3 regions of the Shewanella bicestrii genome follow, and region 2 is predicted to be linked to each of the others. Evidence: predicted binding sites of a transcription regulator. Region 2 holds the regulator's gene; each other region holds the start of a gene.
What was found. The regulator LexA, encoded in region 2, represses DNA repair genes until DNA is damaged. The targets are predictions, from matches to a motif close to TACTGTATNNNNATACAGTA.
Positions count from the first base shown of each region.

Region 1 (3,287 bases), 1.1 Mb from region 2:
TTACCCTTAGGCATATTGAGTTCGTGAATGGATTGAGTCACCAATTTATCCAGCTCTTTCGCATAACGGGCGCGGCTCTGACTCAGCTTTTGCGCGTTAGCGAGGTAGGCTACTTTACTGGCCTCCACTTGGCGTTGGATATCTTCTAGCTTATTTTCATCATCATCGAGTGTGGTGAGTTCGGCCCTGAGGGCGAGATGATGCTCGGCTAATTTGTCAGGGCTAACATGGTGCTTACGGGCCAGTTGCATGGCTTTAGTGAGCCTTTCCTCTAAATAGGCAAAATGCGCGGGATCGAGTTCAAGTTTACTTAGGTAGTGCTGCAATTCGCCAGCGCTCTCTTGCACTTGAATAAGCGCCTCGTTCAGCATAGTGCTGACATTGGATAATGCGGGGTCATAGCTTAGCAAATTCTCTGCCAGGCCAACGGCTTTATTCAGCAGTGACTCGATATTGCTCTCTTCACCATCGGTGAGCAAAAACAGGCTGGCTTGGCAGCTATCGACCAATTCGGTGCCGTTTGCAAGACGCTTGTGTTCCTGTTCAATCTCTTCAAACTCTCCCACCTTGAGATCAAACTCATCTAACTCTTCAACTTGATATTGCACCAGTTGTTTACGGGCGATACGTTCCTGCTGTGAGGCTTCTAATTGCTTGAGTTCTGCTTCGATTTGTTTACAGCGCTGATAGCTTGCCGCCACAGTGTCTATCAGTAGTCTGTGATTGGCGTAGCTATCGAGTAAGGTGAGCTGGTGTTCACTCTTTAACATTGCATGGTGGGCGTGCTGGCCATGGATACCCACAAGTAATTGCCCCAGTAATTTTAACTGAGTCAAAGGGACGGGATTGCCATTGATATAGGCGCGTGAGCGGCCATCACTGCCGATGGTTCGACGCAGAATGCACTCATCATCGAGTTCGAGATCGTTATCTTCGAGCCAGCGTTTTGCCAGAGGCACATCCTCGAGTGAAAATCGGGCACTGACTTCGGTTTTGCTCGCGCCAGGGCGAACGCTGCTGGCATCGGCACGGTTGCCTAGGCACAAACCTAGGGCGTCGATGGCGATGGATTTCCCCGCGCCAGTCTCACCGGTAATGCTGGTCATTCCGGGGCGAAAGTCCAATTCAAGGAAACGTACGATAGCGAAATTGTTGATGCTGAGTTGGCAAAGCATAGTGAGTTCCTGTCGAAAAACTTACCAAATCACTGTATTGATAAACAGTATATACTGAATTTATATACAGTAAAGTGGCTTTGGGTGAATATTCGACATGTCGCTATGTCATAAAATCTAATTATTTGTTTATGAATAGGTTTTAACGAGCTGTTCCAGAATGGGTAAGCTGAAAAAGGTCACTATGGTACCAAAGAGTATCCCTTGGGCACTGCTGGAGGCCTGGGTGTTATAGCGTTGAGCCAACAGATAGACGCTTGCCGCAGTGGGTAAGGCGCTAAGGATAACGCCCATAACGAGATAGTCGCCCGTGACCCCCACGCCTTTCAACATGAAGTAAACCAAGGCAGGTTGCAGGATAAGTTTAAACAGGTTGATCAGGCTCAGTTCGATAAAGTTTGTCAGGCTAAAGACTTTGCTATCTTTTTGATAGCGCATGGCTTTAGCCAATACCATGCCGACGGCAAAGAGGGCGCAGGGACTGGACGTATTGCCTATCTGCTGGATCATCATTGCCAAGCCTGAGGGGAGAGTTATCCCTAATGCCGAGATGGCCACGCCAATAAAACAACCTATCACAATTGGGTTTTTCACCACGGCTAACAGCATGATCACCGCGGCGTGATGTTGTCGCTGTTTATTGGTGGCGAGTTCTAGCGAGACCAAGGCCACGGCAAACATGAGTACGGACAATAAACTGGCAATCGCAGCGGCAACTAAGGCGCTTTGTTGCTGGGGGAATAAGATGATAAGGAGTGGAATACCAATAAATGCGGTATTACCAAAAGTGGCATTTAAGGCGCGCACGGCGGCAATTGCATGTTGTTTAGGATTAACCAGCAGGGAGATGCCGATACAAACGAGGTAAATCACCAGCATGGCTGCGCTGTACCCGGCGATAAATCCCCACTGTAGGATCTCTTCAATGGGCTGCTGCGCCAGTGCTATCAAGAGGATGGCAGGAAACGCAATATAGTAAACATATTGATTGAGTACTTGGTCTGTTTCTACTGGAAGAAAGCGCAGCTTTTGCACTAGTGTGCCCAGTAGCATGATTCCGAAGACGGCAAACAGAGGGGTTAAAATGTTCATGACCCTCACTCATCCTTTTGTGTTGCTTATCCCACGAGATAGCCTTAGTGATGCTTGATTTCATTCAAGCCGCCAAGGTGAGATCGGTTGGGATGTTATTTCAGCGAATTGACGATAATCGGCGCTAGCGCAGTAAATCTGTTAGCAAAATAGCATAGCATTCCCCCTAGAGGCTATTGCGCTATGGTCGTAGAAGTGAATAATTCTACGTTTAAAACACAATGAGTTAGTGCATAGTCTGAATGCAAGCACTCACATAAACAATTGGGATAGAAAATGGCTGATGATATAGGCGCCGAGCTGCAGTTAATTTATCTGTTTGTGCATTTAGTGAATGCGGGGAGTTTTTCCCAAGCGGCTAAAGAGCTCGATATGCCCATCGCCACTGTGAGCCGCAAGCTGGCCAAACTTGAGGAGAAACTCGATAAGCAATTGTTTATGCGTAGCACTCGTAAGCTGCGGTTAACCGAAGAAGGTCTAGCTTTATTTCAACGCTACCAGAGTGTCATTGCCCAATTTGATGAACTCAGTGGTGTTGGCAGTGATAAGCCCGAAGGAACATTGCGAATAGCTGCGCCGATTTCGATTATCTCCATCATCTTTATCCGTGCACTGAACGAATTTGGGCGTTTATATCCCGATATTCGCCTGCATATTTCCCAAAGCAATGAGTTGGTGGATTTGATCGATAAAGGGATCGATGTGGCGATTGTGGGCGGTGCCCAGCCCGATTCCTCTTGGGTGTCGAGCACCTTAGGCGAACTCGATTACCGCCTGTTTGCGACGCCGGAATATTTAGCCTCGGCGCCTAAGTTAACCCATCCCGATGATCTTGAAGCCCATCAGTTAATTAAAGTGTGGCCACTGTTTAACTGGCACTTAAAGCACTCGAATGGCGAGTCGTTTTATTTTAATGGCCCGACAAAACTCACGCTCACGGATCTACACGGGGCGATTCAGGCGACTCTCGATCACGGCGGCATTCTCTATGGCCCAGAATTATTTGTAAAACAGCAGATT
Region 1 covers NZ_CP022358.1:3,468,223-3,471,509, reverse strand. Annotated here, with positions in the region: gene recN (DNA repair protein RecN) at 1-1,175, opposite strand, end outside; gene CF168_RS15175 (AEC family transporter) at 1,305-2,267, opposite strand; gene lldR (LysR family transcriptional regulator LldR) at 2,544-3,287, shown strand, end outside.
Region 1: recN (DNA repair protein RecN) is a predicted target of LexA. The motif match lies at 1,228-1,247, and genes of this name have one in related genera.

Region 2 (3,287 bases):
TTATGATAAGTCGCCACTTCCATCACGTGATCGTAGCCTAAATACACAGGCACTAAGGTGACAGGGCGTTCGATACCACGCAGCACACTGTTGATCGTCATGGCGATCATGCCAGTTTTCGGCGCCAATAGACGACCGGTGCGAGAACGGCCACCCTCAGAGAAATACTCAACCGAATATCCCTTAGCAAACAGCTGATCGAGGTATTCACGGAACACGGCAGTATAAAGTTTATTGCCGTTAAAACTACGGCGAATAAAGAAAGCGCCACCACGGCGGAACAGCGGTCCCGCAGGCCAGAAGTTTAGGTTAATCCCCGCCGCAATATGCGGTGGCACCATGCCTTGGTAATACAGAATGTAGGATAACAGCAGGTAATCCATATGGCTGCGATGGCAAGGTACATAAACAATCTCGTGACCATCATGGTGCAGCTGACGGATTTGCTCGGCACCTTTGATATTGATACCGCTGTAGAGCTTGTTCCATAACCAAGTTAAGAAACGCTCAGCAATACGCACTAGGCTGTCGGAATAATTCGCTGCAATTTCATCAAGATATTCAATTGCTGTTTCACGGGCTTGGGTTTCGGAAATCTTCTTACTCGCCGCTTCTTCCTGAATAGCCTTGCGTAAGGATTCGGATTTCAGCAGGGAGTGGAACATTGCCTGACGATTCGGCAACACAGGCCCTGTCATCACTTTGCGTTGACGGCGGAAATGAACCCTAGCCACCCGCGCCAGTTTATGGGCAATCCCCATATCGGTGCCGTGTTCGTCGGCCATGTAACGCAGCGATACCGCATTAGAAAACTGCACAAAGTTATGACGACCCAAAAATAAGATCATCAAGCACTTACGTAACCAAGTTGGATTCTCGCGCTCAAGAACAGCCGCCTTCATGGTGTCGTCTTCTTTACCCGGAGTACGGCCCCAATACAGACTCACAGGCACCAGCTGAATATCTAACTCTGGCTTTTCCTTATGGACGGCCAACAGGCGCATAAAACATTCGAGGAATGGCTCATTACTGGCACGCTCGCCAAACAAAGGCTTACGGCCTTCGAGGCAAACGACGCGGGGCGCGACAACGCCATTTACCACGAGCGGCTCATAGGGGCTTGGCAAACCCAGCTTAGTGGTGATCTCGCTTAACGCAGCAATATCACTCAGGGATTCTGTTTTCATTACATAAGCAAGCGGTCTGGAAGCGTCCAGATTCAGATCGGCAAAGGGATCCTGCGGCACAACAATAGTGTGCACTAAGTGTTTTTGGATCCAGCGTAATGATTTCAACCAAAGAGAGTCTTGTTTAGGCATTATTCTTATGCAATGTAAGTACGTTCATTAGCCCCATAGAATACCAGATTCTAGGGAATATTCGCTAATACTCTCCAATCGCGTTAAAAAGTGGTTAATACTTGCACTACGAATAATACTGTATATACTAACAGTAACTGTATAGAAAAACAGGAAAGAACATGAGACCGTTGACGCCACGCCAAGCCGAAATTTTAGAGCTGATTAAACGTAATATTGCCGAGACTGGCATGCCACCCACCCGGGCCGAAATCGCCACCCGTTTGGGTTTTAAAAGTGCAAATGCCGCCGAGGAACACCTTAAGGCATTGGCGAAAAAAGGCTGCATCGAGATCATGCCTGGCACTTCCCGCGGGATCCGCCTCCCAGTTGAGGAAGAAGATAACAGCGAATCTGGCTTACCACTGATTGGTCAAGTGGCTGCGGGCGAACCTATCCTCGCCCAAGAGCATGTCGAACAGTATTATCAAGTCGACCCCAGCATGTTCCACCCAGCCGCCGATTTCTTGCTGCGCGTCAGAGGCGACAGTATGAAGAACATCGGTATCCTCGAAGGGGATCTGCTCGCCGTTCATAAGGTACAGCAAGCGCGCAATGGCCAAGTAGTTGTTGCTCGCGTTGACGATGATGTAACAGTTAAACGCTTTGAAAAGAAAGGGAATCTCGTTTATCTACATGCTGAAAATGAAGATTACTCCCCGATTAAAGTCGATTTAAGTTTCCAAAGTCTAACAATTGAAGGGCTCGCCGTAGGGGTGATCCGCAATGGAGATTGGCTATGAACAAACTACTAGGTAATGCCCCGCGTCACCCCGGTTTATGGCTCGATGCGGTACGCGAAACCGATACAGACTGGCAGCATACGCCTATCATCACTATGCCCACCGAGAGCCAAGGGCGCCAAGAGCTAATGCAACTTAGCAAACAATTGGCACAATTGAGCCAACAAGGCCGCTGGGTCGTGCTCATCAACCCACCCAGTATTGGCTACAAGCAGTTACTGGCCAGCGCCGGCGTGCGTATGGATCGCATACTCTTAGTCCATGCGAAAGATGAAGTGGAAACCCTGTGGGCCATGGAAAAAGCCTTAACTAGCGGCACTTCCAGCGCAGTAATTACTTGGATCCACTCACTCGATGCCCGCGACAATCGTCGTTTGCAAATTGTGGCCAAGAGCGCCCGCGCCATGGGAATCGTGCTAGAAGGTGTCGTAAATCACTCACCTACGGACGCGACACTCAAGCAACCTGCTCACTTTGCCCAAGGTAGTTTTTTTAGCTCTGTTCATTAAAATTTTTGCACTGCGTATTTAGCCTTGAAAGCCGCCTCACCTGTGAATGTGGGGCTTTTTTTTTGGCAATTTTTCAGACAATTAGAAAAAGAAGTGATCTTGATCAATTTTTAAACAGCAAGTATGTTTGATTCAGGCGAGCATAATATATCGCCCATTTAGGCAAAAAATATCGACGATTTATCGAATATCTCTTGCCCACAAAAATCGAGAATAATGGGTTTATTCAGCAGTATGTGCCAGTGTGGCTAATACCAGCAGTAACAATACTTAATCAAAAGTAAGCCGCCAACGCACGTTGAAGTCAGAGAAGCTTTTTTGGGAACTGAAGAGTTTGCATAGAGTTGAGACTTACTGTGTTGCTCTTCTTTGTAGTTGCTATTCGCAATTAGCAGAGGAGAAGTCTTGTGAAGCAATGGTTGTATTGTTTACTCGTGGTGCTATTCGCCCCACCGTTGGCCGCAGCGGACATGCGGTTCAACATGACCCCCGGCGTAACAGAAATCAGTGGCAAGGTTTATCACTTACACATGACGATTCTGTATATCTGCTGCGCGATAGGCCTAGTGGTTTTTGGCGTGATGATTTATGCCATGATCAACCACAGAAAATCCAAGGGCGCGGTCGCGTCTCACTTCCATGAGAGCACAAAAGTCGAAATCGCGTGGACGATTATT
Region 2 covers NZ_CP022358.1:4,599,430-4,602,716, forward strand. Annotated here, with positions in the region: gene plsB (glycerol-3-phosphate 1-O-acyltransferase PlsB) at 1-1,319, opposite strand, end outside; gene lexA (transcriptional repressor LexA) at 1,481-2,101, shown strand; gene CF168_RS20135 (cell division inhibitor SulA) at 2,098-2,610, shown strand; gene coxB (cytochrome c oxidase subunit II) at 3,018-3,287, shown strand, end outside.

Region 3 (3,287 bases), 2.0 Mb from region 2:
TTGAGTATGTTCAAAGATATCCCACACTAAGCGACTATCGGTCAGATTATAATGTGCAAGCCCTTGTTTATTTTCGGCAAATAGCACATCAATCTCTTGCACTCGATTTTCTACATCATGAATCGCTTTGCCTTCACCGAGTAGCGTTTGGGCGACAAACTCCAAGGAGAAGCGCTCGAATTGATAAAAGGCCGCCTTTAACCAATCGATACCATCGAGCACCACTCGCCCCGGTAAACTTAAGGTTTCAGGCCGAAATTTATTCTCGACCTTCCACTCGAGAAGCGCGCCACCGCGGCCGATACGCAGCGGGATCCGGTGCAGCAACGCACGCCGATATAACAAGGCCAAATCAAAGGTCACCACCGACCAACCAATGATCACGTCGGGATCAAACTCAGTAAACCAAGCGATGAGACGATGGATAAGCGCCGCTTCATCGTTCACCCATTCGATGTAGATTGCAGCATCTGGCTGCGCCTCGCCCACCATAATGACTTTTTCATAGGGCTGAGATTGCACATCGCGTCCATAAAGGGCCACGGAATAGAGTAATCCTTCAAAACTGCATTCAAAATCGAGGGAGATTGAACGCAATTTTATTTCCGGCTGCGGGGCAACGGCTTTTGCTCGTACAGCGCTAAAAATGAGCAATTGTTCATCTATGCCAGCGTTGCTGACAAAATGCCCTAAAAATGCCACATCGAGCGCCACAAAACGTTCGATTAAAAAACGCTGCTCGGGACGGATATCCGCCTCAAATAAGGGAATGCCAGCATCCGTCGCTATCCGCTGTAAGTGACGAAACACACTGCTCGACTGGGCATAAATCGCCGCAACGGATTGTCTTTTAAAGCTTTTAAGTGCAAGCGGTACAAAGCGCAGTGCCTGCCCCGGCGTTTGTAATTGCAATGCCGCCATATCGCTTTGATGACAAAAACAAATGTACTCAGAGCCAGGTAACTCCACCAGCACAGGGCCTGAAGCGGTGGCAAGATAATACTGCAGCACAAGCGTTGCACCGCGCGTAATAACATGGCGCGTGAGGACGCGTCCCTGTACACTCACAGGCGCAGCCGTTTCAGGCGTCAGACTCTCGGGGGGATTCAACTGCGGTTTCACTCTAAGGCTCTCGCTGCTTATTGATTCTCGGGACACAGAATAAAATTGCCATAAAATGGCAGAAAAGTTTCTTAGGCTATGCAATCACTGTTATTATGTACAGCATTAATTCGATAAAGTAGTGCCGCATGTTACCTGACAACGTAAAAAACCAGATCCGCGCTATCTATAAAGATATTGCCGCCGCTTTGCCTAATTTTAGGCCACGCCGCGAGCAAAATTTTATGGTGGCAGAAATCTCTAAGACTCTTGCTGGCGACTATGACAAAGATAGACGCATCATAGTGGTCGAAGCGGGTACGGGGATTGGTAAATCATTGTCTTATATTTTGGGCACCATTCCGCTTGCACTTGCGAGTAAGAAAAAGGTCTGTATCGCTACGGCAACCGTGGCGCTGCAGGAGCAGTTGCTGCACAAAGACTTACCGTTTTTTCTCGAACAATCAGGGCTAAACTTTCGCTTTGGTCTGGTTAAAGGGCGCCAGCGTTATGTCTGTTTGTCCAAGCTTGCCATGCTGATCGGCGATGATAACAGTACCCAAATGGCCATGTGGCAAACAAAGCCGGATAACAGCCAAATTGCCATGTTGCAGGAGCTGCTCAGCGACTTTAATGAAGGCCGTTGGAACGGTGAAATCGACACACTATCGACACCAATACCGGACCATCTCTGGCAACAAATCGCCTGCGATAAACACAGTTGTCATCGGCAACTCGCCAGTCATCGTAATTGCCCGTTTCACAAAGCCCGCGAGGATGTGGACACCTGGGATGTACTGATCGCCAACCACAGTTTGCTGTTCGCCGACTTGGAGCTGGGGGGCGGGGTGATTTTGCCCGATCCCGAAGACGTATTTTATGTCATTGACGAAGCTCACCACTTACCTATCGTCGCCCGGGACTTTTCTAGCGCACAGGCAACGCTTAGAGGCGCCGCCGACTGGCTTGAAAAAGTCGGTAAGACCAGCGCCAAGTTACAAAATCAAATAAAGAGCAACAATATCATCGCCCCTGCGCAGGCGATGCAGGATCATATCGGTGACTTAATCGCTCAGCTCAATCAAGTCGCCCACTTCTGTGATACCCAGACCAAGCAGTTTGCTAATCCTGAGAGCCGCTATCGGTTCGAACACGGCAAATTGCCCGATGCACTGAAAATCCCCGCCGAGAATCTCGCGGCCACCTCCAATCTCGCCCTTAAACAATTTAACAAGATGCAATTATTGCTGGCTGAGGCGATCAAAGATGGCGACATTCCTAAGCACCAAGCGGAAGCGCTACAGGCCGAAATGGGCTTTATGTTGCAGCGACTCGAAAACCTGCAAAAGCTCTGGAAAATGATGGCAAAGGAAGATTCGACTAAAGGCGCGCCCCTCGCCCGCTGGATTGAATTGCTCACAGGCAAACAGGTCGATTACTTGTTTAGCGCCTCGCCGATTGAAGTCGGTTTTATGCTCGAATCTATGCTGTGGCAAAAGGCGGCTGGCGTCGTGCTGTGCAGCGCAACCCTGCGCGCGCTGAATAACTTCGACCATTTCGCCCATCAAGTGGGATTATCGGTAAAGGACGGCAGTCGTTATCTCGCCCTGCAATCCCCTTTCGATTATCCGAATAACGCCACGCTCTACTTACCTAAGATGAAAACCGAGCCGACGGACGATGCCTATACCGCTGAGCTTGCCGAGCACATTTTGGAGCTGATTGACGGCGAAATGGCCACCTTAGTGTTGTTTGCATCTTACTGGCAAATGGAGAAAGTGGCCGAATTGCTTGAGGGCAAACTCACGCAGGAAATCCTTATTCAAGGAAATGCCCCGCGCCAGCAATTGCTTGAGACCCACAAAGCCAAGTGCGACAAAGGTGAGCCGAGTATTTTGTTTGGCACGGGCAGTTTTTCTGAAGGTCTAGACTTACCCGGAGATTACCTCACCAACCTCATCGTCACTAAGCTGCCCTTTGCGGTGCCGACATCGCCCGTTGAGCAAGCCCATGCCGAGTATGTGAAAATAAAGGGCGGAAATCCGTTTCTGCAACTCACCATTCCAGATGCATCGCGAAAGCTTATCCAAAGTTGTGGTAGATTACTGCGCAAAGAGCAGGATTATGGCCGAGTCACTATCCTTGATAGACGATTAGTGACCAAACGTTACGGCAAATCCTTGCTA
Region 3 covers NZ_CP022358.1:1,777,258-1,780,544, reverse strand. Annotated here, with positions in the region: gene CF168_RS07750 (DNA polymerase II) at 1-1,110, opposite strand, end outside; gene dinG (ATP-dependent DNA helicase DinG) at 1,251-3,287, shown strand, end outside.
Region 3: dinG (ATP-dependent DNA helicase DinG) is a predicted target of LexA. The motif match lies at 1,208-1,227, and genes of this name have one in related genera.